DNA from 3 places in the Mesorhizobium sp. J8 genome. Region 1 is predicted to be linked to each of the others. Evidence: riboswitches for the same ligand, from Rfam matches in the RefSeq annotation. Region 1 holds a riboswitch; each other region holds the start of a gene.
The links. Region 1 has a riboswitch for thiamine pyrophosphate ahead of thiC (phosphomethylpyrimidine synthase ThiC). Riboswitches for the same ligand answer to the same signal wherever they lie in the genome.

Region 1 (10,060 bases):
CCGACCTGGTCAATTTCTGCATGTCCCGCGACAGGACCGGAAAATCAACACAAAAGGAGAAATTTGCCGATGCGGCGAGTGGTTTTGACATATATCGCGTTCTGCTGTCTGTCCGTCGGTGCCGCCGCTGCCGACGCTCCGGCGGTCACCGAACCGGCGGCAGTCGCCGGCGCTCAGTCCCCGGTCTTTTCATTCGAGGGCGGGCTGCGCTACTGGTACAGCAGCGGCAAAGCATCGAAGGACCTCTACGGCACCCACGGCGCTGTTCTGGTCTCGCGGCTCACATACAACGATCTGGATGCGCGTTCTGGCGAAGTCTTCTTCAACGCGACCCACAATCCGACTAACATCTTCATCAAGGGTTTTCTCGGTGCGGGCGGAATCGCCCAGGGCTCCCTTACCGACGAGGATTTCCAGCTTAAAAATCACATCTATTCGAACACGTTGTCCGATCAACAAAGCGGCCGCATTTCCTATTTCACCGCCGATCTCGGATACAATTTCTGGGACACGCCGCGCTACCGCATCGGTGCTCTTGTCGGCTACAATTTCTGGAACGAGAGCTACCACGCCGCCGGTTGCGAGCAGCAGGCGGCCAACCCGGAGGTTTGCGTGCCAGCCATTGCGACCAATACGGTCGGCATCAGCCAGGATAACGATTGGCATTCGCTGCGACTCGGGCTGACCGGGCAGACGCAACTCACCGAACGGCTCAGTCTTTCTGGTGACGTTGCGGTGCTGTTCACGCGGCTTGACGGCAAAGATCAGCACCATTTGCGCCCCGAGATCAATCCCCAACCCGAAGACGGCACCGGGCATGGCGTCCAGCTCGAGGCAATGTTGAATTACAAGGTCACGGATTTGTTCAATATCGGCATCGGCACCCGCTATTGGCGCGCGACATCGACTGGCGCCGCTCATTTCGAGGAAACGGCGGGTGGTGGCAGACCGCAGCGCCTGCATTGGGAGGCTGAGCGCTACGGCGTGTTCGCGCAGGCGAGCATCAAATTCAACTGAAAAAGCACCGCCAGCGCCAGTCGCATAGTCCTGAAAGAAGCGGCATAATCGAATTCGGCCTCAACTGCCACAAATGGCTGAGTCTCGTGGATGGAGCGGCAACCAAGAGGCTCGCGGGCAACGCATGCTCCCTCAACCCCAGTCAACGAAGTCGGACGAAGGTCACATCGCTGCGCCCAGCAGCATGCCACGCCCTGCCAAGTCAAAGGTGGTCGGCACGTGGGCGGCGCTCGGTCTCGGCCGTTCACAGTTGCGCTGTTTACCCTCGCACTCGCGCCTCTCGTTAAGGAGCAGCCCGGTCGAGAAAAGCATCGAATGCGGCAGCAACCGCGCGAAGTACAAAGCGATGCTGCCGCCTTACGCGAATACGACCATTTTCGACGTCTACTATCCCGTCCTCGGCCAAAATCGCCAAGCGTTCAGTTGAATCGAGAAAACGGATCGGATCAGATCCATGAGCGGCACAAATTGACGGCACATCGGCCTCGAGATCGCACATTAGTCGCTCGATGATTGCAGCTCTCACCCGGTCGTCGTCGGTTAGGCGCCAGCCCTTTGACGTCGCCAGACGACCAACTGCGATACGCTGCATGTAGGCATCCCGTGTAACTTCGTTCTGGATGTATCCTTCGCCGACACGGCCAATAGCCGCCGCGCCAAAACCGACTAGAGTTTTGCAGGTGTCGGCCGAGTAACCGAGGGAGTTGCGCCGCAGGCGCCCGGTTTTCTGACCAAGCGCGAGCTCGTCGTCCGGCAACGCGAAATGGTCGAGCCCGATCTCGCGATAGCCGGCGGCAATCAGGGTCACGGCCACGGCTGCATCCTGTTCGGCGCGAGCTTCGCTATCCGGAAGAGATGCTTCCTCGATGAGGCGCTGGTTCTCTATAAGGGCCGGAATGTGCGAGTAGCAGAACACCGCAAGCCGGTTGGGCCGCATGGCGACTGCCGCCCTCGCGGTCTCGACGCAGGATTGCACCGTTTGATGCGGGAGACTGAACATAAGGTCGAAGTTAATGCGGCTTACTCCGTGCCGGCGCAGCATTTCGACGGCAGCCGCCGTCTGCTCCACGCTCTGGACCCGGTTGATCGCCTTTTGAACGATGGGATCGAAGGTCTGGACGCCGAGGCTCGCGCGAGTCACGCCAGCTTCTCCTAAAGCTTCGGCCATCTCCCCCGTGAATGTGCGTGGATCGATCTCGACGGCGATCGTAGCTGTCTTATCGAGAGCGAAGCGGCGTCGCAGGAATTTCATCAAAGCGAGGAACTCGGCTGACCCAATGAGTGTCGGCGTTCCGCCGCCGAAATGCACGTCTTTCACGGGTAGCGCCTGTGGCGCCTGCTCCGAGACCAAACGGATCTCCTCACGCAGCATCGCCAGATAATTGAGGATCGGCGCATTATGGCGGGCGATGGCGGTAGGGAAGCCACAATACCAGCACCTGGATCGGCAGAACGGAACGTGGAGATAGAGTGACACCGGATCGTCAGCCGGCAGTTTCCTGAGCCATTCCTTATAAGCCTCGGCGCCGACCGCCTCAGAGAAGTCCGGAACTGTCGGATAGATGGTGTACCAAGGCAGGCGGGCCTGGCGATATCTTGTCAGTGTTGAGGTCTGCAACAGTTACCGTCCTATGCTGATAACTGCCATCCTTACCGCTGCGCGTTCCTCCGTCCTTGCGCTATGTCAGTCCGTTCGACGATGTTACGCCAACCGCCGCTTATTCGTCGGCAACTTCGGCGCCTTTGAGGACCACCACGGACGAACGACACGTCGATTGCAGGGTCGACCCCGCTGATAGCTGAGCCATTCGATTTGCCGGAACCGGTTCCTGGATAGTCCATCGAGCAAAACCACCGGTGGTTAAAGGCTCGGATGCAGCTATTGCTCGCTTTCACGTCGTCGGTTGCTTCAAGGCGGGTCCGACATCGAAATGGTTCACGTGATGCGCGAGGGTCGGCGTGGGTTGCTTTCATCCCTAATTCTTCGATCGCCGAGCAGTTCGAAATCCCCGCAGTTGCTTGATCCGACACCGTCGCTGCCGATCTCGTCGTTCCCCATCGAAAGATTGCAACGGAAGCTGACCAGCTTCGCCTCGCCGACGGTGGTCTCCGGCCTAACGATGACGCTCGCCGCCCGGGCCAAGCTGCAAGGATAGCATGCCCGGTCTCGCTCGTGACTATTATGTCGGCGTCGTGCGCACCCGGCCCGATATACCGAGCGGTGCGGCCGCATGGTCTCTCGATGTCGAGGCGCTCAGCAAACAAATGCTGTCGCCATTGAACGAAACCTGTCGCGTATCGAACACACGAACCATATCGAAAACATTTCCTTTTCTTGCTCGGCTCGATCTCCAGGGCAAACAGGAAGGGAGCGCAAACCAAGGTCCGCCAGCACATTGAGCGTCAAATCGCAGCTGCGTCGCCTAGATGGCACGTCATTTGCGCAGTCAGCTCTGGAAGCCGTTGTGAGGTTGCCCACAACTGGCGGAAATGACTGTGGCGATTGGCTCTGAAATGCTGAATTTCTCATGCGGTATTGCAGAAAGTAACATAGGCACAGCGGCTTATTATTTCAGAATATGACTTAGTCACCATCGCCTTTGTTCTTGGACCATCTCGTGCCGGGCTCGTCAGACCGGAAGAGGCGCAGCGCCGTGCTCGTCGTTGTTAGTCCGGGGGGGCCAGGTTCGCTTTTGGCGTCCTGCCATTTTTTTGCCTTTGAACGGAGATCAAGAATGAACACAATGGGCCTTCTTCTCGGCTCAGCTGCGACCCTGCTCGCAGTTTCCGACGCCCGCGCCGTCGACGCGATCATCGTCGCCGAGCCAGACGCGGGAGAATACGTCAAGATCTGCGACGTCTATGGCGCAGGCTATTTTTATATCCCAGGCACCGAAACATGCCTGCGCGTCGGCGGTTACATCCGCTACGACATCGGCTTAGGTGACGTCGGCTCTTTGGAAGGCGCAAAGGCAACCGACCACGACGACGGCAGCACCAACGCTACTTGGCAAAAGAATGCCCGCTTCGCGCTGAAGACCTGGACCAATCAGGAAACCGAGCTCGGCACGTTGAAGACCTATACCGAGACGCATATGGACTTTGGAAACCGCAATGCTTATCCGGGTCCGGACAGTCAAAACTATGCCATCAACAAAGACCTCAGCTTGACATTCGCCTGGATTCAGCTTGGTGACTTCCGAGTTGGCAAGGACTGGTCGGCATTCGATATGTTTATCGGCTATCCTGGCAACGTGCTCAATCAGCTGCTCGTTCCCTATGGTGAGTTCGAAACCAACGTCGTCCAGTACTACTTCGATGCCGCTAACGGATTTTCAGCCGTGGTCTCGCTTGAAGAAGGCAAAGGCGCGGCCGGCACAATCGACAGCTACGTTCCACACGTAGTCGGCGGTGTGAAATACACACAACACTGGGGCGCGATCACCGGGGTTGTTGCTTATGATAGCAATTACAAAGCGGTAGCCAGTAAGGTCCGCGTCGACCTTAATGTCACCGACGATCTGTCCCTATTCGGAATGTTGGGTTTCGGCTCCATTGGCAAGCTCAATGATGATTCCGCTAACGCAATCGACGCTCATGGTCGCGGCTTCTATAAAATTTGGGGCGGCAACTGGGCTTTCTGGGCTGGCGCCACTTACAAGTTCAACGAGACGACTTCGTTCAATCTTCAGGTCTCGGGTGATCAGCTCAAGAACTATGGCGTCGCTATGAATGTCGCCTATACGCTCGTTCCAGATTTCACGGTTACAGCCGAAGTCGACTATGACCGCTGCGGCGACTTCGGCGTCGGCATGGCGGACCCTTCCAAGGTTAACTGGACTAAGGCGGACAAAAAGAACAGCGTCGGCGGCATACTGCGTTTCCAACGCTCGTTCTAGCGGATGAAAAAAGTTGCATCTCAGCGGCCCGATTGTGCGAAACCGAGGCCATGAGCGACTGCCCACACAAAGCACCGCCTTCGTAGCGCCAGATCCTTGAGCCGATAGCCGTTCATCCCGCCGGTCCGGGCTGGTCGCGAAGAGACTGGTGGTCGGGGTGAGGATTTCCGCATCGCGCAGCGCAGGTCGTTCGCGCCGATAAGCGGGGCCATTATATAACATGCGGTGCCCGCCGCATTTGTATCTGAAGTGGTTTTCTTGAATCGATAGCGGAATGCTTTGCGATCGACATTCCAGCGTGCTTGAGTATCCGATTTCGGAAGCGTGTCCGGCCAGAATCAATTTTCAGGCAGCAGGACCATTTTTCATACTTTTTGGTCGGCCGAATGCGGCGCAGCCCACCGATGTGATGTGAAAACCTTTGGTGCCGATTGACGGGGTGATCATCATGCGATCGAGCTTCTTTCCGACGGTCTGGCAATTTCGTTATCCCTGCGGTTTGTGCCGGGAGTGATTTGTCGCCGTCACTTGGGCGCGTTTTTCCACTGACGTTTAAATCGATCGCGCCGGTCGCCGCCGGCATATGCGCTTGACAACAGGAGGACAGCCCGTTCAACTTGAAGCATTCACCAGGGGAGTCCCGGCAAGGGGCTGAGATACTGCTGGCTTTCGCGGCGCAGTGACCCGTTGAACCTGATCCAGTTCATACTGGCGTAGGGACGGTGCAAGCGCTTTGCGGGACTACATGCCCGAAGACCTGTGTCGAGCAGGCAGACCAAAGCGTCCTACATCCTTCCGGCACAGAACTGGGTCTCCAATGCAGCTGAGCAAAGGAGCCTCAAATGAATGCCTTGACCCCCACCGTTTCGACGGGATCGCTGCCCGCCTCGCGGAAGATCCACAAGACCGGCACTATCCATCCGCAGATCAGGGTGCCGATGCGCGAGATCAGCGTGCACCCGACAGCCGGCGAGCCGCCGGTGACGGTCTATGACCCGTCGGGCCCGTACACCGATCCCGCGATCGAAACGAACATTGAAAAGGGACTTGCCCGGCTTCGCCGGGACTGGACCGCCGCGCGCGGCGATATCGAAGCCTATGACGGCCGCCACGTCAGGCCGGAGGACAACGGATTTGCGACAGGCGAACGGCTGACGCCGGAATTTCCTGTCCGCAACCGTCCGCTGCGGGCCAAGGCCGGCAAGGCGGTGACGCAGCTTGCCTATGCGCGCGCCGGGATCATCACGCCCGAGATGGAATTCGTCGCCATCCGCGAAAACCTCGGCCGCGAGATCTTGCGCGGCAGGCTGCAACAGGACGGCGAGGCGTTCGGCGCATCGATCCCGGATTTCGTCACGCCGGAATTCGTGCGCGACGAGGTGGCGCGGGGCCGCGCGATCATCCCCGCCAACATCAATCATCCCGAGAGCGAGCCGATGATCATCGGCCGCAATTTCCTGGTGAAGATCAACGCCAATATCGGCAACTCCGCCGTCACCTCGTCGATGGCCGAAGAGGTCGAAAAGATGGTCTGGGCGATCCGCTGGGGCGCCGATACGGTCATGGACCTGTCGACCGGCCGCAACATCCACAACATCCGCGAATGGATCGTGCGCAATTCCCCGGTGCCGATCGGCACCGTGCCGCTCTACCAGGCGCTGGAGAAGGTCGGAGGCATCGCCGAGGACCTCAGCTGGGAGGTTTACCGCGACACGCTGATCGAGCAGGCCGAGCAGGGCGTGGACTATTTCACCATCCATGCCGGCGTGCGGCTGCACTACATCCCGCTGACCGTTGACCGGGTCACGGGCATCGTCTCGCGCGGCGGGTCGATCATGGCCAAATGGTGCCTGCACCATCACCGGGAGAGCTTCCTTTACGAGCATTTCGAGGAAATCTGCGACATCGCCAGAGCCTATGACGTCTCCTTCTCGCTCGGCGACGGCCTTCGCCCCGGCTCGATCGCGGATGCCAACGACAAAGCGCAATTCGCCGAGCTGGAAACGCTTGGCGAACTGACGAAGATCGCCTGGGCAAAGGACTGCCAGGTGATGATCGAGGGCCCCGGCCATGTGCCCATGCACAAGATCAAACAGAATATGGACAAGCAGCTTGCCGTCTGCGGCGAGGCGCCGTTTTACACCCTCGGCCCGCTGACCACGGACATCGCGCCGGGCTACGATCACATCACGTCCGGCATCGGCGCCGCCATGATCGGCTGGTTCGGCACGGCCATGCTCTGCTACGTGACGCCGAAGGAACATCTCGGCCTGCCAGACCGCAACGACGTCAAGACCGGTGTCATCACCTATAAGATCGCCGCTCATGCCGCAGACCTCGCCAAGGGGCATCCGGCGGCAAAGGCCCGCGACGACGCGCTGTCGCGGGCGCGGTTCGAGTTCCGCTGGGAGGATCAGTTCAACCTGTCGCTCGATCCAGAAACGGCGCGCGAGTTCCACGACGAGACCCTGCCCAAGGAAGCGCACAAGGTGGCGCATTTCTGCTCCATGTGCGGACCGAAATTCTGCTCCATGCGCATCTCCCATGACATCCGGGCCGAGGCGCAGAAAGAGGGGATGGCGGCGATGGCGGAGAAATACCGCGCCGGCGGCGATCTCTACATGCCGGTCGAAACGCCCGGGGCGGAGAAACAGGCCCTATCGCACGAAGACCGGGCGAAGGAAGATCGGGGGGCGCGCTGAGCCATGCGCCGCATTCTTGTTAAAGGTGCCGGTGTGGCAGGTCTCACCGTCGCCCATGAATTGGCCGCGCGGGGTGCGTCCGTCACGGTTGCCGAAATCCGGAGCCAGATCGGCGGCAATGCCTCCTGGCTGGCTGGCGGCATGCTCGCCCCTTGGTGCGAACGCGAAAGCGCGGAGGAGGCGGTTGTCACCCTCGGCAAAACCTCGGCCGACTGGTGGGAAAGGACACTGCCCGGGCTGGTGACAAGGGCAGGCACTCTCGTCGTTGCCCATGCGCGCGACGCCTTCGAGCTTGCCCGCTTTGCGGCTCGAACGCGTGCCTATGAGTCCGTCAACGAGGAAACGATTGCCGCCCTCGAACCCGACCTTGCCGGCCGCTTTCGCCAGGGCCTGTTCTTTGTCGGCGAAGCCCACCTCGATCCCCGCCGGGCGCTCGAGGCCCTCGCCGGCGAACTGCGAGCGATGGGCGTCGTCTTTCTTTTCGAGGCGGGCGAGGCTGCGCTTTCCGGCTTTGATCAGGTGATCGACTGCACGGGCATCGCGCGAACCGACGACGATTTACGCGGGGTGCGCGGTGAAATGCTGCTCCTCCACACGTGCGAGGTCTCGCTGGCCCGGCCAGTGCGTCTCCTCCATCCGCGCCACCCGATCTATATCGTGCCGCGGGCCGATCATCACTTCATGGTCGGCGCGACCATGATCGAAAGCGACCACGACGGACCGATCACCGCCCGTTCGCTGATGGAACTCCTCAATGCGGCCTACGCGGTCCATCCGGCGTTCGGCGAGGCCGAAATCGTCGAGACAGGGGTGGGCGTACGTCCTGCCTATCCCGACAATCTGCCGCGCGTGATGCGTCGGAAGGATGGCACGATCACGGTCAACGGTCTCTACCGGCACGGTTTCCTGCTTTCACCGGCCATGGCCGATCAGGCTGCCAGCCTTCTCTTCAATTCATCTGCCAATCTGGAGTCTGACAATGAAGCTGATCGTCAACGGCGAAGCGCTTGAGGCCAAGGCTACGACGCTCGACGCCCTTTTGAGGGAGCTCGACTATGAGGGCGGCTGGCTCGCCACCGCGCTGAACGGCGACGTGGTGCCTGCGGCCGAACGGGCGGAATTCCGGCTGAATGACGGTGATCGGATCGAAATCCTGTCGCCCATGCAGGGAGGTTAGCCGATGTTCGATCTTCTCGGGACAAAGCTTGCCTCGCGCCTGCTACTGGGCACCGCCCAATACCCTTCGCCGGCGATCCTTGCCGATGCGGTCAAGTCGTCTGGCACTTCGGTGGTCACCGTCTCGCTGCGCCGGGAAATGGCTGGCGGCAGGGCCGGCGAACAATTCTGGTCGCTGATCCGCTCGCTCGGAGTGAGGGTGCTGCCCAACACCGCCGGCTGCCATTCGGTCAAGGAAGCCGTGACGACCGCGAAGATGGCGCGCGAGGTCTTCGGCACGTCCTGGATCAAGCTCGAAGTGATCGGCAACCACGACACGCTGCAGCCCGATGTGTTCGGCCTAGTCGAGGCGGCACGCATCCTGTGCGAAGACGGCTTCAGCGTATTCCCCTATACCACCGACGACCTCGTCGTCGCGGAGCGGCTGCTCGAGGCGGGCTGCAAGGTGCTGATGCCGTGGTGCGCGCCGATCGGTTCGGCGCTCGGACCGGTCAACATCATGGCGCTGCGCTCGTTGCGCGGGCGTTTCCCCGGCGTTCCGCTGATCGTGGATGCGGGGCTCGGGCGGCCGTCGCACGCGGCAACCGTCATGGAGCTCGGTTTTGACGCCGTGCTCCTCAACACGGCGGTCGCCAAGGCTGCCGATCCAGTGGGCATGGCGCGGGCTTTCAGCAAGGCGGTCGATGCCGGTCGGGAAGCGTATGGTTCGGGACTGCTCGAGCCGCGCGACGTCGCCGTGCCATCGACGCCTACAATCGGCAGGGCGGTTTTTTCATGAAGCTCGATCCCTTCTACCTGATCGTCGACAGCGCGGCCTGGATCGAGCGGCTGGTGCCGCTCGGCGTCAGGTTGGTGCAGCTTCGCATCAAGGACAAGGACGAGGACAGGCTGCGCGCGGAAATCCGCAAGGCAAAGGCCTTGTGCGCAAGACACGACTGCCAGCTCATCGTCAACGATCATTGGCGGCTGGCGATCGAGGAGCGCTGCAACTTCGTCCATCTCGGCCAGGAGGATCTGCAGGCCGCCAACCTCCCGGAGATACGGGCGTCCGGCATCAGGCTCGGACTGAGCACCCACGATCATGCCGAACTGGCAACCGCCCTGGCAGCCAGGCCCGACTACGTCGCGCTGGGTCCCGTCTATCCGACCATCCTGAAGAAGATGAAATGGGCGCCGCAGGGGCTCGAAAGGGTTCGCGCGTGGAAGGACGCTGTCGCACCCATTCCGCTGGTCGCCATCGGCGGCCTCAATCCCGAGCGGCTCGAC
Region 2 (10,060 bases), 2.1 Mb from region 1:
GCTCATCGAGCAGCAGGACCGGCCGGTCGCGCAGCAGCACCCTTGCCAGCGCCACGCGCTGCCGCTCGCCGCCGGAAAGCTCGCGCGGCAGCCGCTTTTCCTTGCCCGCCAGGCCCACACGCGCCAGCGCGTCGGCGACGGCAATGCGGTCGGCGTCACCGAGTTTCAGCGACGGCGAGCGGCCGAGCCCGACATTGGCCTCGACGGAAAGATGCGCGAAGAGGTTGTTTTCCTGGAACACCATTGACACCGGTCGCGCCGAGGGCGGCGCGTTGCCGACATCGATGCCGCCGATCAGCACCTTGCCCGCGTCGAGTGTTTCGAAGCCGGCTATCAGATTGAGCAGCGTCGACTTGCCGGAGCCGCTCGGTCCCATGATGGCGGTGATCCTGCCGGCAGCGAATTCGGCATCGAAGCGGAAGGAAGACTCGCCATAGCTGAACGAGACGCCGTCCAGCGCGACGGCGAGGCCCTTTTGCGAGCCGTCGGTGCTCGTCGTCATGACTTTCCTTCCCGCCCCAGCCGGTCGGCAACGACGACCAACATCAGGCAAACGAGGCCGAGCAGCAAGGCGAGTCCCGCGGCGTCGGCGGTCCGGTAACTGCCCATGCGCGCCAAAAGCAGATAGGGCAAGGTCTGCACGGAATCGCTGCCGAACAACGCGATCACGCCGAGATCGCCGAGCGACAGCGCCATGGCGAAGGCGAAGCCGGTGGCGAGCGGCCGCCGCAGCGACGGCCAGTCGATCAGGCTGAGCCGGGTCCAGCCGGATATGCCGAGCGCAAGGCAAAGCCGCTCATGGCGCTCGCTCGCCGCATCATAGGCCGGGCGAATGGCGCGGATGACGAAGGGCATCGCCATCACCGCGTTCACGGCGACGACCATGACCGGCGCGACGGCGAAGACATCGGTGATGTTGCGCAGCGCCAGGAACCAGCCGGCGCCGAGCACGATCGGCGGCACGACGAGCACGAATCCGGCTCCGGTGTCGGCGGCATGCTCGAGCAGGCCCATGGCGCCGCCTGCCCGGCGCCGCAGGGCCAGCGAGCGCCGCGCCGCGATCAACGCCAGCGACAAGATCACGCTGAGCAGCGCCGCAAGCAAGCCGAGGCCCGCGCTGGTGAGGGTCGCGCGGCGCACCGCTTCCTCGCCCGCCAATCGGCCGAGATCGGCCCCGAGGCCTGAGAACACCGTCGCCGCCATCGGTCCGGCGACGAACAGCAGGGCCAGCATGATTAGGCTGGCATTCAGCATGCTCTCCATGCGGCTCACCGAAAGGTAGCGGCGCGGCGCCACCGGTAGATTGGCGTCGCCGACCGTGTTGGCGCCGAGCCGCGTGAGGGCGACGACCACGATGAAGGTCAGCGCGATCTGCATCAGCGTCAGCACCACGGCGCGCGCGGGATCGAAATCGAAGCGCAACGCCTGGTAGATGGCGACCTCCAGCGTCGTCGCGGCCGGACCGCCGCCCAGCGTCAGCACGATGGTGAAGGAGGTGACGCAGAGCATGAAGACCAGTCCGGCGACGCCCGGCAAAGCTGCGCGCAGCGCCGGCCATTCGATCAGCCGGAAGGCCGGCCGGGCGCCCATGCCGAGTTGGCTCGCCAGCCGCCACCGGTCGGCGGGAATCGTGCCCAACGCCTCCAGGTACAGGCGCGTCGCCAGAGGCAGGTTGAAGAAGACATGCGCGATCAGGATGCCGGAGAGGCCGTATATGCCCGGCCACCCTCCGCCGCCAAGCCCGGCGAAGATGCCGGCAAAAAATCCGGCGCGGCCGTAGAGCGCCAAGATGCCGAGCGCGGCGACGATCGCCGGCAGAGCCAGCGGCACGGTGAAAAGTTGCAGGATCAGTCGGCGGCCGGGAAAGGCTGGATGCCGGGACAGGGCGCGCGCCACGAGCAGCGCCGGCGCGACCGACAACAGCGTCGACAGCAGCGCCTGCCAAAGTGTGAAGCGGGCGACGCGCAGCAGGTAGCCGTCGAAGGCGGCGGCGCCGGAGAGATCCCGCGCGCCCTCGAGGATGAGGCCGGCGAAGGCGCCGCCGATGAGCAGCGTTATGGCCGCAAGCGCGATGAGGCCGGCGGTGACGCGGGAGTCACGCGCAGGGTGCACGCTGCACCATTTGGGTTCGAGTTAACGCATGCCGCGTTCCTTCGCGCCCCCCTCTGTCTTGCCGCACATCTCCCCCTCCAGGGGGGAGATTGGCAGTTTTGACGCCCCGCTCTTTCCTACGTCGGCGGCTAGCGAAATCGCCGATGAAAGCCAATCTCCCCCCTTGTGGGGGCAATGTCCGGCAGGACAGAGGGGGGCGCCGTAAAGCGGTCATCTCACGCGATTGGCCTCAAAGCCTACTTGCTCATCACCGCCAGCCACTCATCCACCCAGGCCTTGCGGTTGGCCGCCACTTCTTCCGGGCTGAACAGCAGGGTCTTGGTCGGCTTCACCAGTCTGTCGAAGGCCGGATTGAGCGGCTTGTCGGTCTTGCCGACCGGGAACATCCAGTTGGTCTCCGGAATGACGTCCTGGAACTTCGGCCCGGTCATGAAGGCGATGAATTTCTGCGCCAGCGGATTCTTCGCGCCGGCCGTCGTGATACCGGCCACCTCGATCTGCAGGTATTCGCCTTCCTCGAACGATGCCGCCTGATAGCGCTCGGTGTTCTCGGCCACCATGTGGTAGGCCGGCGAGGTGGTGTAGGAGAGCACCATCGGCGCCTCGCCCTTGGTGAACAGCCCATAGGCCTCGCTCCAGCCCGGCGTCACCGTCAGCACTTTGGTCTTGAGCTTGGCCCAGGCCTCCGGCGCCTTGTCGCCATAGACCGATTTCACCCACAAGAGCAGCCCAAGGCCGGGCGTCGAGGTGCGCGGATCCTGGATGACGATCTTGTCCGTGCCGGCGCCTTCGACCAGTTCCTTCAGGCTCTTCGGCGGAACTTTGAGCTTCTCAGTGTCATAGACGACGGCGAAATAGCCATAGTCGAAGGGCACGAAAGTGTCGTCGCTCCAGCCGCCGGGCACGTTGATGCCCGACACCTCGCCATGCGGCGCGAACAGGCCGCTCGCCTTGGCATCCGCCGTCAGATTGGTGTCGAGGCCGAGCACGATATCGGCCTTGGTGCCGGCGCCTTCCAGCTTGACGCGGTTGAGCAGCGCCACGCCGTCGGCCACCGAGACGAATTCGAGGTCGCAGCCGCATTCGGCTTCGAACTCCTTCTTGACGGCCGGACCGGGACCCCAGTCGGCGGTGAAGCTCTCATAGGTGTAGACGGTGAGCTTGTCCTTGGCCTCGGCGGGCGCGACGCCGGCCAGAAGCGAAACAAGACCGGTTGCGAGAATGAGATTGCACAGCACTGCGCGCATCGGCGCCTCCTTCGTTCGAGTGACAAGGAATTGAGGCGCCGGATGTCCGAGACGTCTAATCCCTCCGCCGGTACAAACCGGATCAGGTTCAGCGGGTTGGCTTGACTGCCTCTCAGCCGGATCACGTCCGGCACCCCGTTAGAGCGTTTCGAGAGATACGGCGGGCGGCAGCGGCGCGCAAGCGGAAGTTTGCCGGGGGCAGCTAATGTTCCTGGGCAAGACTCGCACCCGAAGCGCGGCCCATCCGGCTTCCGTTTCGCTTGGAGGGCTGGTAAGGGCGACGGCCATGGGCACATTCACCATCCTGCTTGGCGGCGAGCTTTTCCGTACGCCCCGGCTCGAACGCCAGATCGCCGGCTCGCGCGTCATTGCCGCCGACGCCGGCATCGGCCATGCCCGCATGCTTGGGCTCGTTCCCGAACTCTGGGTCGGCGATTTCGACTCCGTGCCGCCCAACCTGCCCGATGAACTGGCCGCCGTTCCGCGAAAAGTCTTTCCGGCCGAGAAGGACATGACCGACGGCGAGCTTGCCATAGCGGAAGCGCTCAAGCGCGGCGCCACGAACCTCGTGCTGGCCGGCGCCTTCGGCGGCAAACGCGCCGACCATGCCTTTCTGCATCTTGCGCTGGCTGTGCGTCTGGCTGAGACCGGCACCAAGGTCTTGCTGACCAGCGGCGCGCAGGAAGGCGCCCCCATCCTGTCAGGGAAAGCAGCCGGTTTCGACTATGCCGATGGTACTTTGTTCTCCGTGCTCGGTTTCTCCGATCTCTCTGGCCTGACGGTGACCGGTGCCAAATGGCCGCTCGACAGCGTCGAGGTGGCGTTCGGCTCCTCGCTCACTATATCAAACGAGGTCAAAGGGCGGCTCGGCATCGCGCTGGAGCGCGGCCGGGCGCTGCTTCTGGCCCACCCCTATCCTCTTCCAGAAAGCTGACATGGCGCCGCCACTCCTCAATCTCGACGGCATTAAACTGACCTTCGGCGGCACCCCGCTGCTCGACGGCGCGGCGCTCAGCGCATCCGCCGGCGAGAAGATCGCTTTGGTCGGCCGCAACGGCTCGGGCAAGTCGACACTGCTCAAAATCGCCGCCGGCATGATCGAGCCGCAAGATGGCGAGGTTTTCCGCCAGCCTTCGGCCACGGTCCGCTACCTGCCGCAGATGCCGGACATGGAAGGCTTCGCTACGGTGCGCGCCTATGTCGAAGCCGGCCTCGGTCCGGCCGACGATCCGCATCGCGCCACCTATCTGATGGAACATCTCGGCCTTACCGGCGAGGAGCGTCCGAACGACCTGTCCGGCGGCGAGGCACGGCGCGCCGCACTTGCCCGCGTCATGGCGCCCGAGCCGGACATTCTGTTGCTCGACGAGCCGACCAACCATCTCGATCTTTCCGTGATCGAATGGCTGGAAGAGGAGCTTGCCCGCACCTCTTCCGCCGTTATCCTCATCTCGCACGACCGCCGCTTTCTCGAACGTGTCACCCGCGCCACCGTCTGGCTCGATCGCGGCCAGACGCGGCGGCTGGACAAGGGCTTCGCGCATTTCGAGGAGTGGCGCGACCAGGTGCTGGAAGAAGAAGAGCGCGAGCAGCACAAGCTCGGCCGCCAGATCGTGCGCGAGGAGCATTGGCTGCGCTACGGCGTGACCGCCAGGCGCAAGCGCAACATGCGCCGCCTCGGCGAATTGCAGACCATGCGCCAGCGCTTCCGCAGCCATCGCGGCGCCGAAGGCACCGCCACCATGGTGGCAAGCGACGCTGCCGAATCCGGCAAGCTGGTGATTGAGGCCAAGGGTATCGACAAGAGTTTTGGCGACTTGGCCGTGGTGAAGGGTTTCTCGACCCGCATCCAGCGCGGCGACCGCGTCGGCCTGGTCGGCCCGAACGGCGCCGGCAAGACGACGCTGCTGAAGATGCTGACCGGCGAACTCGCACCGGACGCCGGCAGCGTGCGGCTCGGCGTCAACCTGGAGATCGCGACGCTCGACCAGAAGCGCGAGGCCGTCGACCCGCAGGAGACGCTGGCGCATTACCTGACCGACGGGCGCGGCGAGAACCTGCTCGTCAACGGCGAGCAGCGCCACGTCGTCTCCTACATGAAGGATTTCCTGTTCAAGCCGGAGCAGGCGCGCACGCCGGTGCGCGAGCTTTCGGGCGGCGAGCGCGCGCGGCTGCTGCTCGCCCGCGTGCTGGCTCGGCCGGCGAACCTTCTGGTGCTCGACGAGCCGACCAACGATCTCGACATGGAGACCCTGGAGCTTTTGCAGGAACTGGTCGCGGGCTTTGCCGGAACGGTGATCCTGGTCAGCCACGATCGCGACTTCCTCGACCGCACCGTCACCAGCGTGATCGCGCCGGAGGGCAACGGCCGCTGGATCGAATATGCCGGCGGCTATTCAGACATGCTGGAGCAGCGCGGCGGCTCGAAGCTGGCAGACCGCAAGGCAAGGTCGAAGGCCGAGGCGACCGAAACTTCGCCGAAAGCCGACCAGACAGTGCAAAAGGGCCCGGCAAGAAAGCTCTCGTTCAAGCAGAAATTCGCGCTGGACTCCCTGCCGAAGAAGATCGAAGCAGTGACGGCCTCGATCTCGCGGCTGGAAAACAACATCGCCGACCCGTCCTTCTACGAACGCGATCCGGTCTCTTTCCAGAAGACCATCGCCGCGCTCGACAAGGAGCGCACGACGCTTGCCGCGCTCGAGGAAGAGTGGCTGGAGCTGGAGATGCTGCGGGAGGAGATGGAGGGGTAGCATCGTCATTGCGCCGACGCACTGATGCGCATAAAGTATGCGCATATCAAGGTGACGCCAGGCGCAAGATCGCGACGAACGCAAACCGCCAGCCAGTCAATTGCGACGCGCTTTAAGCCGCTTCCACCTCACCCCGACGTCTTCGCAGCCCAGGCCTTCAGCGCCTCGTCGAACACTTTCTCGCCCGGGATGCCCTTTTCCATGGTGAGCAACGCGCGCCGTCCGGTCTTGTAGACCACGGGCACGTCGATCCAGTCTTGCCCCCTGAGCAGCGTCAGATTGGCGTCCTCGTCGGCCTTGGTATCGTTCAGCGCGACGAGGAAGAAGCCGTCGGCGATCTTGGCTGGAATGCCGATCAGCGGGCTGCCGGCATCCTGCTCGGAGCTCTTCATGGCGATGCGCAGGATGTTGTCGACGCCGCCGCCGTCAAACCCTTCAGGCGTCAGGAAGATCATCTCGATGATGTGGCTGGCGGGCAGGGTCTGGTCGGTGTTGCGCCGGATCGTCATGCGCAGCTGGATATTCTTGCCCGGGATCGTCGCCTCGGCGCGAATCGCCGGCTCCGGCGGCAGGTCGCCGCCGGGCGATTCCTGCACTAGCGACCAGACGATGCTGCCGGGCTCGGCCGTGCCCTGCTGAGTGCTGGTGCGCTCCTCATAGAAGATCGCCTTCTGCCCGACCGGCACGGTCGCCTCGGCTGCCGCCGGCGCGGATGGCGTCGTGCCTGCGGCCGGCGGCGTTGCTCCGGCGGCGGGCGGCGTAGCGCCAGCCGCGGGCGGTGCGGTTCCGGCCGCCGGCGGGGTCGGATTGGCCGCGGCGGTCGCCGGCGCCGCCGGCGTTGTTCCCGCCGCAGGCGCCCCAGGCGTTTGCGTAGCCGCAGCGGGCGGGGTCGTTGCCGGCGCAGCCGGCGGCCGCGACGTCAGCGCCGCGACCGATTCGCCTTCGCCGATCGTGGCCTGCCCGCCGGCGGGACCGGGATCGGTCTCCTTGCCTTCGGGCGTCAGGCGCTGCGTGAACTTGGTCGTCTCGGCAGGCTCGCTGGCGCCGGCGGGGGCCGGCGCCGCGGCCGTCTCGGTGGCGGGCTTGGCCGGAGCCGGCTTCACCAGCGGCTCGGTCGAGACCGTCTTGCTGCCGCCGCCAAGGCCGAAGAGCGAGCCGAACGCATTCTTGTTCAGCCATACGCCGTAGCCGCCGCCCGCCAGCACCAGGAGCGCGATGACGGCGGCGATCAAGCCGCCATAGCCGCGCTTGCGCTGCTGCGGCTGCGGCCGCAGGCGCTGAAAAGTGTCGGCCGCCGGCTGCTCGTCATTGGCAAAGACGTCGCCGCCATCGTCGGCATTGTCCATCCCCGCCAGGCCGACATCATCTTCACGCGGCGACGGCATCGGTGGCGCCGCCTTCTGCCAGGCAGGTTCCGCCTTCGGCGCAGGCTGCCAGCTTGGCTCGGTCCTTGCCGTATTCTGCCAGGCCGGCTCGGCCTTCACAGGGTTTGGCGGCGCGGGCTCCGCCTTCGGCGCGCTTTGCCAGCTCGGTTCCGTCCTGGCGGGCGGGGCCGGCGGCTTGAACGGTTCGGATTTGAACGGATCCGGCTTGGCAGGCGCAGCCGCGGGTGCGGACGTCGCCGGCTGGCGCGAGTGGTTGGGCTGGTTTCTGTTACGATCGATGGAGGAGAAGATATGCTCCAACTCCGCCAGCGGGTCCTCGGCCGGAACCCGTTTGACATAGTCGCGCTCGACGCTGGAGATGGCGTCTTCCAGCGAGCGTTTCTGCTTGGCGACGACGTCGGGCCCAAGCGGCGGGGAATAGTCGGCGAGCTTCTTCGCCAGCACCGCGCGGGCACCGTCATATATCTGCTTGCGCACTTCGAAGGAAGGATCACCCTTCTTGTCGAGCTGCTTTTTCAGAACGCTAACGAAATCTGCCATGCGTCAGGTGACCTGCATTCTATTTCCCGCTGGCCGCAAATCAGCCATAGCGCCGGGAAGGGCTGCGAAGCTAGTCTTGAAACGGGTCGGTCACAAGTATTGTGTCGTCCCGCTCCGGGCTGGTGGAGAGCAGCGCCACCGGGGCGCCGATCAGTTCCTCGATATGGCGGACATATTTGACGGCTTGCGCCGGCAAATCGTTCCAGCTTCTGGCGCCGGCCGTGGTTCCCTTCCAGCCTTCGAGGGTCTCGTAGATGGGTTCGACCCGCGCTTGCGCGCCCTGGCTGGCCGGCAGGTAGTCGATCGTCTCGCCGTCGAGCCGGTAGCCGGTGCAGACCTTGATCTCGTCGAGCCCGTCGAGCACGTCGAGCTTGGTGAGCGCGATGCCCTTGATGCCGTTGACGGCGACGGCCTGGCGCACCAGCACCGCGTCGAACCAGCCGCAGCGGCGCTTGCGGCCGGTGACAACGCCGAACTCGTGGCCGCGGGTACCGAGGAACTCGCCGATCTCGTTCTTCTGCTCGGTCGGGAACGGTCCCTCGCCGACGCGCGTCGTGTAGGCCTTGGTGATGCCGAGCACATAACCGATGACGCCGGGGCCGACGCCGGAGCCGGCGGCGGCTTGCCCCGCGACCGTGTTGGACGAGGTGACGAAGGGATAGGTGCCGTGATCGATGTCGAGCAGCGTGCCCTGCGCGCCCTCGAACAGGATGCGCTCGCCGGCGCGGCGCTTGTCGTCGAGCACTTTCCAGACGCGGTCCATGTAAGGCAGGATCTCGGCGGCCACCGAGGTCAGTTCCTGCATGATCGCCTCATGCGTCGCTTCCGGATGGCCGAGCCCGCGGCGCAGGGCGTTGTGGTGGGTCAGCAGCCGGTCGACCTTCAAGGGGAGCGTTTCCAAATCCGCCAGATCCATCACCCGCACCGCGCGCCGACCCACCTTGTCCTCGTAGGCGGGGCCGATGCCGCGACGGGTCGTGCCAATCTTGGTTCCGGAATTCGAGGCGGCGTCTTCGCGGAATCCGTCCAGCTCCCGGTGCAGCGACAGGATAAGCGCGGTGTTTTCGGCTATTTTCAGGCGCTCCGGCGTCACCTCCACGCCCTGCTCCTTGAGCTTCTTGGCTTCGGCGACGAAGGCATGCGGGTCGAACACCACGCCATTGCCGATGATCGAAAGCTTGCCTTGCCTGACCACGCCCGAAGGCAGCAGCGACAGCTTGTAGACCTTGCCGTCGACGACAAGCGTGTGGCCGGCATTGTGGCCTCCCTGGAAGCGCACGACCACATCGGCCCGTTCCGACAGCCAGTCGACGATCTTGCCCTTGCCTTCGTCGCCCCACTGCGAGCCGACGACCACCACATTGGCCATGTTCTTTTCCCTTGAAATGCCGCGCGGGCGGCCTGAAACGACAGGCCTCTATAGCGTCAAGCGCCGGCCGGCGCGACCCTTTCTTTGCCGCCGAAACCATCCTTGCAGCATGATCCGCGAGCCGAAGGCCGGCGAACATCAACCTGATCCAGGCACAACAAAATCCGGCTTTCGCATCATTTACTTGTCGCCGCCGCCGCTCTAGGTCGGCCTGAACCCTCGAATATCCTGCAGGGCCGGATCCTCCATGCACCGAGCCGCCTATCTGTTCCTTCTGTCGACCATGCTCTTGTGGGGCGGCAATTCGGTGGCGGGCAAGCTTGCGGTCGGCCATGTCTCGCCGATGACGCTGGTGTTCCTGCGCTGGGTGATGGCGGTGCTGATCCTGCTGCCCGTCGGCTGGCGGACGCTGCGCGAGGATTGGCCCGAAGTGCGCAGCCACTGGAAGCTGCTTGCCGGGCTCGGCGCTTGCGGCTTCACCATCTTCAACGTCATCTTCTACACCGCGCTCAACTATACGACCGCCATCAACGTCTCGATCGAGCAGGCAGCCATCCCGATTGTCATCATCCTTGCCAATTTCGTGCTGTTCAGGCTGCGCGTGCAGCCTCTGCAGATCGTCGGCGTCGTGCTCACCATCGTCGGCGTCGCGCTGAC
Region 3 (10,060 bases), 2.6 Mb from region 1:
CGACATCATCGCCTATGCCGCGCCCTACGGCTTCTTTCCGGCCGTGGTTCCAGGCACGCAGTTCGTGACGCTGGGCGGCGCGATCGCCAACGACGTTCACGGCAAGAACCATCATCGGCGCGGCACCTTCGGCTGCCATGTCGAGGCTTTGACGCTGCTTCGGTCCGACGGCCGGACCTATCGCTGCTCGGCGACCGACAATGTCCGCCTGTTCGGGGCGACGATCGGCGGCATGGGGCTGACCGGGCTGATCCTTTCAGCGTCCATCAGGCTGATGCGGGTGCCGTCGCTCGACATCATGGAAAGGGCGACGCGGTTTCGCGATCTCGGTGAATTCTTCGATCTTGCCGAGGCGGCCGACCAGGCCAACGAATATGCCGTCGCCTGGATCGACCAGCTTGCAGGCGGCCATGGGCGCGGGCGAGGGCTTTTGTTCACCGGCAATCACGCCGAGCACGGCTCGCACGCCGCGGCGAATGCCGGCAGCCGGCTTTCCGTGCCGGTGCAGCCGCCGTTCAATGTGCTGAACCGGCCCTTCCTCACCGCCTTCAACGCAGCCTACCGCTGGAAAAAGGGCAAGTCCGCGATTCCGCGCCAAGCTGGCTACCAGGCCTTCTTCTTTCCGCTCGACGGCGTCCGCGACTGGAACCGGCTCTACGGGCCGCGCGGGCTTTTCCAGCACCAAAGCGTGGTGCCGGAGGAGAAGGCCCGCCGCATCGTGCCGGCACTGCTCGATGCGGCGCGGCGGGCAAGGCAGGGATCGTTCCTGACAGTGCTCAAGCGCTTCGGCGATGTCCGCTCGCCGGCGCTGCTGTCCTTCCCGCGGCCCGGCTACACGCTGACGCTCGATTTCCCCAACCGGGGCGAAAGGACGTTGCGGCTGCTCGCCGAGCTCGATCGCATCACGGTCGAGGCGGGCGGCGCGGTGAACCCCTACAAGGACGCCCGGATGGGGCCTGAGACATTCGCCGCGTCGTTCCCGCAATGGCGGCGGCTGGAGGCGCTTCGCGACCCGGCTTTCATATCGGGCTTCTGGACGCGTACCGCCAAGAGACTCGAGATTGGACAAGGGAGAGCCGAAGCCGCTGAATAGATAAAAGTCGAATAAATCATGGTAAATAAAGAGTTACGCCCTGGGTTACTCAAAACACTATCGCGGCTTCACGAAATATTTGCAGGTTTGTAATAGGACCGCACAAGGGGCGGGGTGGCAACAATGAAATACATAATCTTCATTCTCTTCACGGTCATGACCAATGCCGCCGCGCAGCTGATGCTGAAGCAAGGCATGATGTCGATGGGGCCGATCTCCTTCGAAGGCGTCAATCCGCTCGTCAAGCTCTTGCAGATCGTGTTCAGCCCCTGGGTGTTCCTGGGGCTGTGCACCTTCGTCATCTCGATGGCATCGCATCTCTACGTCCTGTCCAAGGTCGAGCTCAGCTTCGCCTATCCATTCCTCAGCCTCGCCTATGTCGCCGTGGCGATCTTTGCCTATTTCGTCTTCCGCGAGGACCTCAATGGCTGGCGCATCGCCGGTATCGCCTGCATCTGCGTCGGCACGATCCTGATCGCGCAGAGTGGCAGAGAAATGGGCGGGCGGGGACACGAGGAGCGGACCGCATCCATCAATCCCGACAAGATCGGCACAAGCGAGGTCGTTCGATGAGACATGTGATTTTCGGAGGCGACGGATTCGTGGGCCGTCACCTTGCCCCCAAGCTCGTCGCCGATGGCGAGACTGTCGTCATCGCCGATATCGTCAAGAGTGACCTGCCGCACTACCGTTCGATGCGCTTCATCACATGCGATGTCACCGATCCGGCTTCGGTCGCGGCGGTCGGGCTCAGGGCCGACGACGTGGTCTACAATCTGTCGGCCAAGATGCTCTCGCCGATCCAGGTGCGCGCCAAGCGGCACGACTTCTTCTTCCCGGTGAATTTCCACGGCACCGAGCACATCATCCAGGCGATGGACAAGGCCGGCGCCTCGAAGCTGGTCCACTATACGACCGACATGATCTACGGCCACACTGTGGTGCTGCCGATGACCGAGGACCATCCGGTCTCGCCGCTCGGCGAGTATGGCCTGTCGAAGCTGAAGACCGAGGAGCTCGCCGCCGAATGGCGCAAGCGCGGCATGTCGATCTCGCTGTTCAGGCCGCGTTTGATCATTGGGCCCGGACGGCTCGGCATCCTGGAAAAGCTGTTCAAGCTGATCGACTGGAATCTTCCGGTGCCGATGATCGGCTCGGGCAGGAACCCCTATCAGTTCATCTCGGTGTTCGACTGCGCCGAAGCCGCCCGCGCTGCCTGGAAAGCCGGCGTGCCGAACGAAGCCTATAATCTCGGCTCGCTCAATCCGCCGCCGGTGAAGAAGCTGCTCGGCGATCTCATTCGCCATGCCGGCTCGAAGTCGATCCTGCTGCCGACGCCCGGCTGGGCGGTCAAGCGCACGCTCGACCTGCTCGACCTGTTGAACATGCCGATCATGGATCCGGAGCAGTATCTGATCGCCGACGAGGAATGCGTGCTCGACGTGTCCAAGGCAGAGCGCCAGCTCGGCTGGGTGCCGCAATACCGCGACGAGGACATGCTGATCGCCGCCTACAGCGAATACCGCGCCAAGAAGGGCGGCCACGCCGTCGCCGCGAAACATGTGCCCGCCGAATAGGCGCGAAGGGGAGATTTTTCAGATGACCGTCATGGCCAAGCCGGAACAGACAGCCGCGCGCACGCTGGTCGATGCCCCGGCGCTTTCGCCCGCTTCCATCGCCAAGCCCGACCTGATCGGCGTCGAAGAGGCCAAGGCGATGGACGTCGCCCGCATCACCGACCTGTTCAAGGCGCATCTCAATCCCGGGCAGTTGCATTTCATGAAGCTGCTCGGCTTCCACAAGGTCAAGATCGAGCGCGCCGAGGGCATGTTCTATATCGACCAGAACGGCCGCAAGATCCTCGACTTCTTCGGCGGCTTCGGTTCGCTGGCCTTTGGCCACAACCATCCGCGCATCCTGGAAGCCCGCAAGAAGTTCCAGGAGGAGAAGCGCCAGGAGATCGCGATCGCCTTCATGTCGCAATATGCGGCGGCCCTCGCGCACAACATCGCCAAATGCTCGCCCGGCGACCTCGACATGGTGTTTCTGGGCTCGTCCGGCTCGGAAGCCATGGAAGCGGCGGTGAAGCTTGCCGAGCGCGCCGCAGGCCCGAAGCGGCCGAAGATTGTCTATGCGGAGAATTCCTTCCACGGCAAGACAAAGGGCGTGCTGGCGATCACCGACGGGCAGCTCTACCGCGCCGACTTCAAGGTGGCGGATAATGTCGTGCGCGTTCCCTTCGCCGACATCGACGCCGTCGAGCGCCTGTTCAAGAGCGATCCTGAGATCGGTGTCATCGTGCTGGAAACCATCCAGGGTGGTGGGGGTATCATCCAGGCAGAGGCGCAGTACTGGCAGAAGCTGCGCGCGCTGTGCGATCAACATGGCGTGTTGTGGGTCGCCGACGAGGTGCAGTGCGGCTATGGCCGCTCCGGCCGCTTCTACGCCTTCGAGCACTACGGCGTCGTGCCCGACGTGACGGCGCTGGCCAAGTCGCTCGGCGCCGGCAAGGCGGCGGTCGGCGCCATGATCGCCAGGCGCGACGTCTATATGAAAGCCTATGGCACGCCGAAGACGGCGATGATCCATGCCATGGCCACTTTCGGCGGCATGGGCGAGGCCTGCGTCACCGCGATCGAGGGCATCAACGTGCTCTATGACGAGGGGCTGATCGACAACGCTGCCTCGACCGGCGAATACCTGCTGCAGCGGCTGCAGGCGCTGAAGGAAAAATATCCAAAGATCATCAAGGATGTGCGCGGCAAGGGTTTCATGATCGGGCTTGAGTTCCATGATTTCTCGCAGACCCTGCCGATGGTGCTGCGCCCGGTCGTGAGCGTGCTCGACGACAAGCTGAAGGGTTCGCTCTCGGGCTTCGTCGGCTCGCTCTTGCTGCGCGACTATGACGTGCTCGTCGCCTTCACCGAGTACAACCGCAACGTCATCCGGCTCGAGCCGCCGCTGATCTGCCGACCCGAGCATGTCGACCGCTTCGTCGATGCCTTCGACAGCCTGCTGTCGCGCGGCATCGTTGCGATCGTGAAGGATTTCGTGAAAAGCCAGGTCGGCAAGTAGGGGTCGCCGAGCATGCTGACCAGGCCGTCCGCTCCGACCAATCCGCTGGAACGGCTGACCGGCGCCGGCCTGGCGTGGGGCGAGGGGATTAATGCGCGGTGGGCCGCAACGATCGGGGCGATTGCGTTTTCGCTCTATATCCTGCTTACCGCCGCGACCGCCTGGTTCATGCCCGACGCCAACTGGGACATGCTGCCCTATCTTGCGATCGCCGAGGAAGGCGCCTATCCCGATCCGCAGGCTCTGCACGACTATGCCTACAGCACGGTCAAGACCGGAGTGTCGGCCGCTGACTACAAAACCCTGACCGACGATGGCGGCGGCTTCCGCAGCCACATGGCGGAGAATGCCGCCGATTTCCATTCGCTGCTCGGCATGTATCGGATCAAGTTCCTCTACGCCGAAATCCTGTCCAGCCTCAGCCATGTCGTCTCGCCTGTCGAGGCGATGCGGCTGGTGCAGGTATTCTCGGTGCTGCTGCTCGGCGCCATCACGCTCACCTGGCTGCGCGCGGAAGGCGCGCTGGCGCTGGCGCCGGTCCTCGGCGCGATCCTGATCATGGCCGATTTCGGCGATGCGGCGCGCGCCTCGACGCCGGACCTTCTCTGCTCGGCGCTGTTCCTCGGCGGAACCTTCACCTATGTGCGCAAGCGCGAGGCGGCGACGGCGGTCGTGCTGTTCCTGGCCTTCATGGTCAGACCCGACAACATCGTTTTCCTCGCCATTTTCGCGGTGCTGCTCGTCGCTTTCCGCGAGAGGGCTTGGGGCGCTCTAACCGGCTTCGCGGCATCCTTCATTGCCTATTTCGCCATTTCGCATTGGGCCCAGCATCCCGGCTGGTGGCCGCATCTTTGGTTCTCCAGCATCGAGCAGCACTACAATATGGACGGGTTCGAGCCGCCGTTCTCGGTGGCGGCGTATCTCAAGGCCTTCGTCGCCTCACTGGTGCGCGCGATCAGCGTCAACAGCTGGGTCGGCGTGTCGGTGCTGGCACTGGCCGGCTGGTTCGGCTTGCACCATGCCGGCTTCCGGCTCGACCGGCGCGGCGGCATCCTGCTGGCGGCGCTGGTGCTCGGGGTGCTGGCGAAATTCGCCGTCTTCCCGATCCACGACACCCGCATCTACTTCCCCAATCTCCTGCCGCCCTTCCTGCTGCTGGCCGCGCCGCTGACGGCGCTGTGGACGGCGGCAAGCCAGGGCGGGCGCCGCGCGGCGCTGCAGGTCATTTCCGGAGACAAGTCATGAGCTCGCTATCCACATTCGCGCGCGTTCTTCTGTCGCTCGGTCTGCCGACCGGCCTGCTCGACCGCGGGCCGGCGCTGCACGGCACGAAGTTCCTGGCCAAGGCGGCGCTCAGAGCACGTTTTGGCGGCCGGCCGTTCCAGATGGTCAATGTCGGCGCCTGCGACGGCGCGCTGTTCGACGACGTGACGCCCTGGCTGCACCGCATTGCGGGCGCGCGCGCCGTGCTGGTCGAGCCGATCCCCTACAATCAGAAGCGGCTGCGCGCCAATTACCCGGATACGACGCGCTTCGTCATCGAGCCGGTGGCGGTGACCAGGACCAAGGGCACGATCACGGTCCACACCTTCGATGCCGCGGCGCTCGAAGCCGGCACACTGCCGATCGAGTTCATCGGCTGCTCATCGGTCACCGAAACCAATCTGATGTCGGGGAAGAACGCCTGGGGCGAGGCCGATGCCAACTTCAACAAGTTCGCGCCGCATCTGAAGGACATCGAAGTGCCGTCGGAGACCTTGCAGGCGCTGCTCGACCGCAACGGCATTGCCCATATCGACGCCTTCCTGGTCGACTGCGAGGGCGCCGACTGGATGGTGTTCGAGCAGCTCGACCTCAAGCGCTACCGCCCCGGCATGATCAAGATCGAGGTCGGCGCGCTGCCGGCCGCCGAGATCGGCCAGGTCGTGGTGAAGCTCAAGACCGCCGGCTACCAGGTAGGCTTCCAGGCCGAGGACATCTGGGCTTTCACCTAGAGCGTTTCATAGCTTGATTGAATCGTAGGGGATTCCCGCTCGGCCTGATTTGTGATTCAAGATGCTGGCTGGATAGGAGGCCAGCATCTGATGGTTCGACCTCTTTCCGATGATTTACGCGAGCGGGTTGTTGCGGCGGTTTTGAGTGGCGAGAGCCGCCGGTCGGCCGCCAAGCGGTTCGGTATCGCAAATTCGACAGCCGTGAAATTGTTGCAGCGTCATCAGGCAACCGGCTCGGTGGCGCCGGGCAAGATGGGTGGCCACCGTAAGCGGGTTCTGGAACCGCATCGAGCCTTCATCGTGGAGCGGATCAACCAGACCTCTGATCTGTCGCTACATCGGCTGAAGGACGAGTTGGCCGCGCGCGGGGTCAAGGTCTCGCACAATGCGGTGTGGCAGTTCCTGCGCCGCGAAGGGCTAAGCTTCAAAAAAAACGCTGTTCGCCCTTGAGCAGGCACGTGCCGATATTGCCCGTCGGCGCCAGCGATGGCGATCCTGGCAGGCCGGCCTCGATCCCCAATGCCTGGTCTTCATCGATGAGACCTGGATCAAGACCAACATGGCTCCCCTGCGCGGCTGGGGGCCGAAGGGCAAGCGGCTGCGCGGCCTGGCTCCACATGGTCATTGGCGCACGCTGACTTTCCTCGGCGCGCTGCGCTGTGATCGGCTCGCGGCACCTTGCGTCTTCGACGGACCGATCAACGGCCAATGCTTCCGCGCCTATGTCGAGCAGCAGCTCATCACCGTGCTGAAGCCCGGCGACATCGTCATCATGGACAACCTGGGCAGCCATAAGTCGGCGGCCATCAGGCAGATGATCAAAGCCGCTGGCGCCAGGCTCTGGTACCTGCCGCCCTACTCACCGGACCTCAATCCGATCGAGCAGGCCTTCGCCAAGATCAAGCACTGGATGCGCCAGGCGCAGAAACGCACCGTCGAGGACACTTGGCGACACATCGGCCACCTCGTCGAAGCCATCGAGGCAGCCGAATGCAAGAACTACTTCGAAAACGCCGGATACGCTTCCGTCAAAACATGAAAGACTCTAGCGTCCATCGCCAACCGGTCGCCACGGCGGCAACCGAACCCGATCTGCCATCCGGGGCCGAACGTGCTTGACAAGACGGCGCCGGCCCGTTCAACCTAAGCCATTCACCAGGGGAGTCCCGGCAAGGGGCTGAGATACTGCTGGCTTTCGCGGCGCAGTGACCCGTTGAACCTGATCCAGTTCATACTGGCGTAGGGACGGTGCAAGCGCTTTGCGGGAGTTCATGCCCGAAGACCTGTTCAAGCAGGTGACCGAAGCGTCTTTTCATCCTTCCGGCACAGAACTGGGTCTCCAATGCAACGAGCAAAGGAGCCTCAAATGAATGCCTTGACCCCAACCGTGTCGACCGGGCCGCTGCCCGCTTCGCGCAAGATCCACAAATCCGGCATCCTCCATCCGCAGATCAGGGTGCCCATGCGCGAGATTTCGGTGCACCCGACCGCCGGCGAGCCCCCGGTGACAGTCTACGATCCGTCGGGCCCCTATACCGACCCCGCGATCGAAACGGATATCGAGAAGGGTCTGGCCCGCCTTCGTCAGGACTGGATCGCCGCACGCGGCGATATCGAAGCCTATGACGGCCGCCACATCAGGCCCGAGGACAACGGATTTGCGACAGGCGAACGGCTGACGCCTGAATTTCCTGTGCGCAACCGTCCGGCGCGGGCGAAAGCCGGCAAGGCGGTGACGCAGCTTGCCTATGCGCGCGCCGGGATCATCACGCCCGAGATGGAATTCGTGGCCATCCGCGAGAATCTTGGCCGCGAGATGCTGCGGAGCAGGTTGCAACAGGATGGGGAAGCGTTCGGCGCGTCGATACCGGACTTCGTCACGCCGGAATTCGTGCGCGACGAGGTGGCGCGCGGCCGCGCGATCATTCCCGCCAACATCAACCATCCAGAGAGCGAGCCGATGATCATCGGCCGCAATTTCCTGGTGAAGATCAATGCCAATATCGGCAATTCCGCCGTCACCTCCTCGATGGCCGAAGAGGTCGAAAAGATGGTCTGGGCGATTCGCTGGGGCGCGGACACGGTCATGGACCTGTCGACCGGCCGCAATATCCACAACATCCGCGAATGGATCGTGCGCAATGCGCCGGTGCCGATCGGCACGGTGCCGCTCTATCAGGCGCTGGAGAAAGTGGGCGGCGTTGCCGAGGACCTGAGTTGGGAGGTCTATCGCGACACGCTGATCGAACAGGCCGAGCAGGGCGTCGACTATTTCACCATCCACGCCGGCGTGCGGCTGCACTACATCCCGCTCACCGTCGACCGGGTCACCGGCATCGTGTCACGCGGCGGCTCGATCATGGCCAAGTGGTGCCTGCATCACCACAAGGAGAGTTTCCTCTACGAGCATTTCGAGGAAATCTGCGACATCGCCCGGGCTTATGACGTCTCCTTCTCACTCGGCGACGGTCTTCGCCCCGGCTCGATCGCCGATGCCAACGACAAAGCACAGTTCGCCGAGCTGGAGACGCTTGGCGAACTGACCAAGATCGCCTGGGCAAAGGACTGCCAGGTGATGATCGAAGGCCCGGGCCATGTCCCCATGCACAAGATCAAGCAGAACATGGACAAGCAGCTTGCCGTCTGCGGCGAGGCGCCTTTCTACACGCTTGGGCCGCTGACCACGGACATCGCGCCCGGCTACGACCACATCACCTCCGGCATCGGCGCCGCCATGATCGGCTGGTTCGGCACAGCCATGCTCTGCTATGTGACGCCGAAGGAACATCTCGGCCTGCCGGATCGCAATGACGTCAAGACCGGGGTGATCACTTACAGAATAGCGGCGCATGCAGCCGATCTCGCCAAAGGGCACCCGGCGGCGAAGATCCGCGACGACGCGCTGTCGCGGGCGCGGTTCGAGTTCCGATGGGAAGACCAGTTCAACCTGTCGCTCGATCCCGAGACGGCGCGCTTGTTCCACGACGAGACGTTGCCCAAGGAGGCGCATAAAGTCGCGCATTTCTGCTCGATGTGCGGACCGAAATTCTGCTCCATGCGCATCTCCCACGACATTCGCGCGGAAGCGCAAAAGGAGGGGATGGCGGCGATGGCTGAGAAATACCGCGCAGGCGGCGATCTCTATATGCCGGTCGAAGCGCCGGAGGAACGGGCTTCGGCGCGGGACGATCGGGAGTCGCGCTGAGCCATGCGCCGTGTCCTTGTCAAAGGCGCCGGTGTGGCAGGCCTCACCGTCGCCCATGAATTGGCCGCGCGGGCTGCGTCGGTCACGGTTGTTGAAATCAGGGGCCAGATAGGCGGCAAGGCCTCCTGGCTTGCCGGCGGTATGCTGGCCCCCTGGTGCGAACGCGAAAGCGCGGAAGAGGCGGTTGTCACGCTCGGCAGAACCTCCGCTGAGTGGTGGGATACCACAGTGCCCGGGCTCGTGACGAAGGCCGGCACCCTCGTCGTCGCCCATGCGCGCGATGCCTCCGAGCTTGCCCGTTTTGCGGCTCGCACGCGCAATTGCGAGTCCGTCGGCGAAGAGGCGCTTGCGGCCCTTGAGCCCGATCTTGCCGGTCGCTTCCGCCAGGGGTTGTTCTTTGCCGGGGAAGCCCATCTCGATCCGCGCCGGGTTCTGGAAGCGTTGGCCGGCAAACTGCGCGCGATGGGCGTCGTCTTCCTCCTCGATAGGGGCGAGATCGCTCCTTCCGGCTTTGATCAGGTGATCGATTGCACGGGCATGGCGCGGGCTGACCACGATTTGCGCAGCGTGCGTGGCGAAATGCTGATCCTCCGCACGCGTGAGGTCTCGCTCGCGCGGCCGGTGCGTCTGCTCCATCCGCGTCATCCGATCTATGTCGTGCCGCGCACCGATCATCAGTTCATGGTCGGCGCG

Region 2: another riboswitch for thiamine pyrophosphate. It lies ahead of thiB (thiamine ABC transporter substrate binding subunit); the one in region 1 lies ahead of thiC (phosphomethylpyrimidine synthase ThiC).
Region 3: another riboswitch for thiamine pyrophosphate. It lies ahead of thiC (phosphomethylpyrimidine synthase ThiC); the one in region 1 lies ahead of thiC (phosphomethylpyrimidine synthase ThiC).

The regions. Positions count from the first base shown of each region.
Region 1 covers NZ_AP024109.1:1,682,876-1,692,935, reverse strand. The annotation lists gene MJ8_RS07655 (omptin family outer membrane protease) at 70-1,017, shown strand; gene hemN (oxygen-independent coproporphyrinogen III oxidase) at 1,301-2,635, opposite strand; gene MJ8_RS07645 (porin) at 3,753-4,916, shown strand; TPP riboswitch at 5,538-5,654, shown strand; gene thiC (phosphomethylpyrimidine synthase ThiC) at 5,759-7,618, shown strand; gene thiO (glycine oxidase ThiO) at 7,622-8,629, shown strand; gene thiS (sulfur carrier protein ThiS) at 8,598-8,795, shown strand; gene MJ8_RS07625 (thiazole synthase) at 8,799-9,572, shown strand; gene MJ8_RS07620 (thiamine phosphate synthase) at 9,569-10,060, shown strand, end outside.
Region 2 covers NZ_AP024109.1:6,262,765-6,272,824, forward strand. The annotation lists gene thiQ (thiamine ABC transporter ATP-binding protein) at 1-502, opposite strand, end outside; gene thiP (thiamine/thiamine pyrophosphate ABC transporter permease) at 499-2,112, opposite strand; gene thiB (thiamine ABC transporter substrate binding subunit) at 2,349-3,359, opposite strand; TPP riboswitch at 3,402-3,507, opposite strand; gene MJ8_RS29990 (thiamine diphosphokinase) at 3,646-4,293, shown strand; gene MJ8_RS29995 (ABC-F family ATP-binding cassette domain-containing protein) at 4,295-6,109, shown strand; gene MJ8_RS30000 (hypothetical protein) at 6,238-8,034, opposite strand; gene MJ8_RS30005 (adenylosuccinate synthase) at 8,105-9,403, opposite strand; gene MJ8_RS30010 (DMT family transporter) at 9,651-10,060, shown strand, end outside.
Region 3 covers NZ_AP024109.1:4,234,827-4,244,886, reverse strand. The annotation lists gene MJ8_RS20420 (FAD-binding oxidoreductase) at 1-1,093, shown strand, start outside; gene MJ8_RS20415 (EamA family transporter) at 1,217-1,666, shown strand; gene MJ8_RS20410 (NAD-dependent epimerase/dehydratase family protein) at 1,663-2,670, shown strand; gene MJ8_RS20405 (aspartate aminotransferase family protein) at 2,693-4,168, shown strand; gene MJ8_RS20400 (hypothetical protein) at 4,181-5,413, shown strand; gene MJ8_RS20395 (FkbM family methyltransferase) at 5,410-6,162, shown strand; one part of gene MJ8_RS20390 (IS630 family transposase) at 6,253-6,588, shown strand; one part of gene MJ8_RS20390 (IS630 family transposase) at 6,590-7,201, shown strand; TPP riboswitch at 7,310-7,426, shown strand; gene thiC (phosphomethylpyrimidine synthase ThiC) at 7,529-9,367, shown strand; gene thiO (glycine oxidase ThiO) at 9,371-10,060, shown strand, end outside.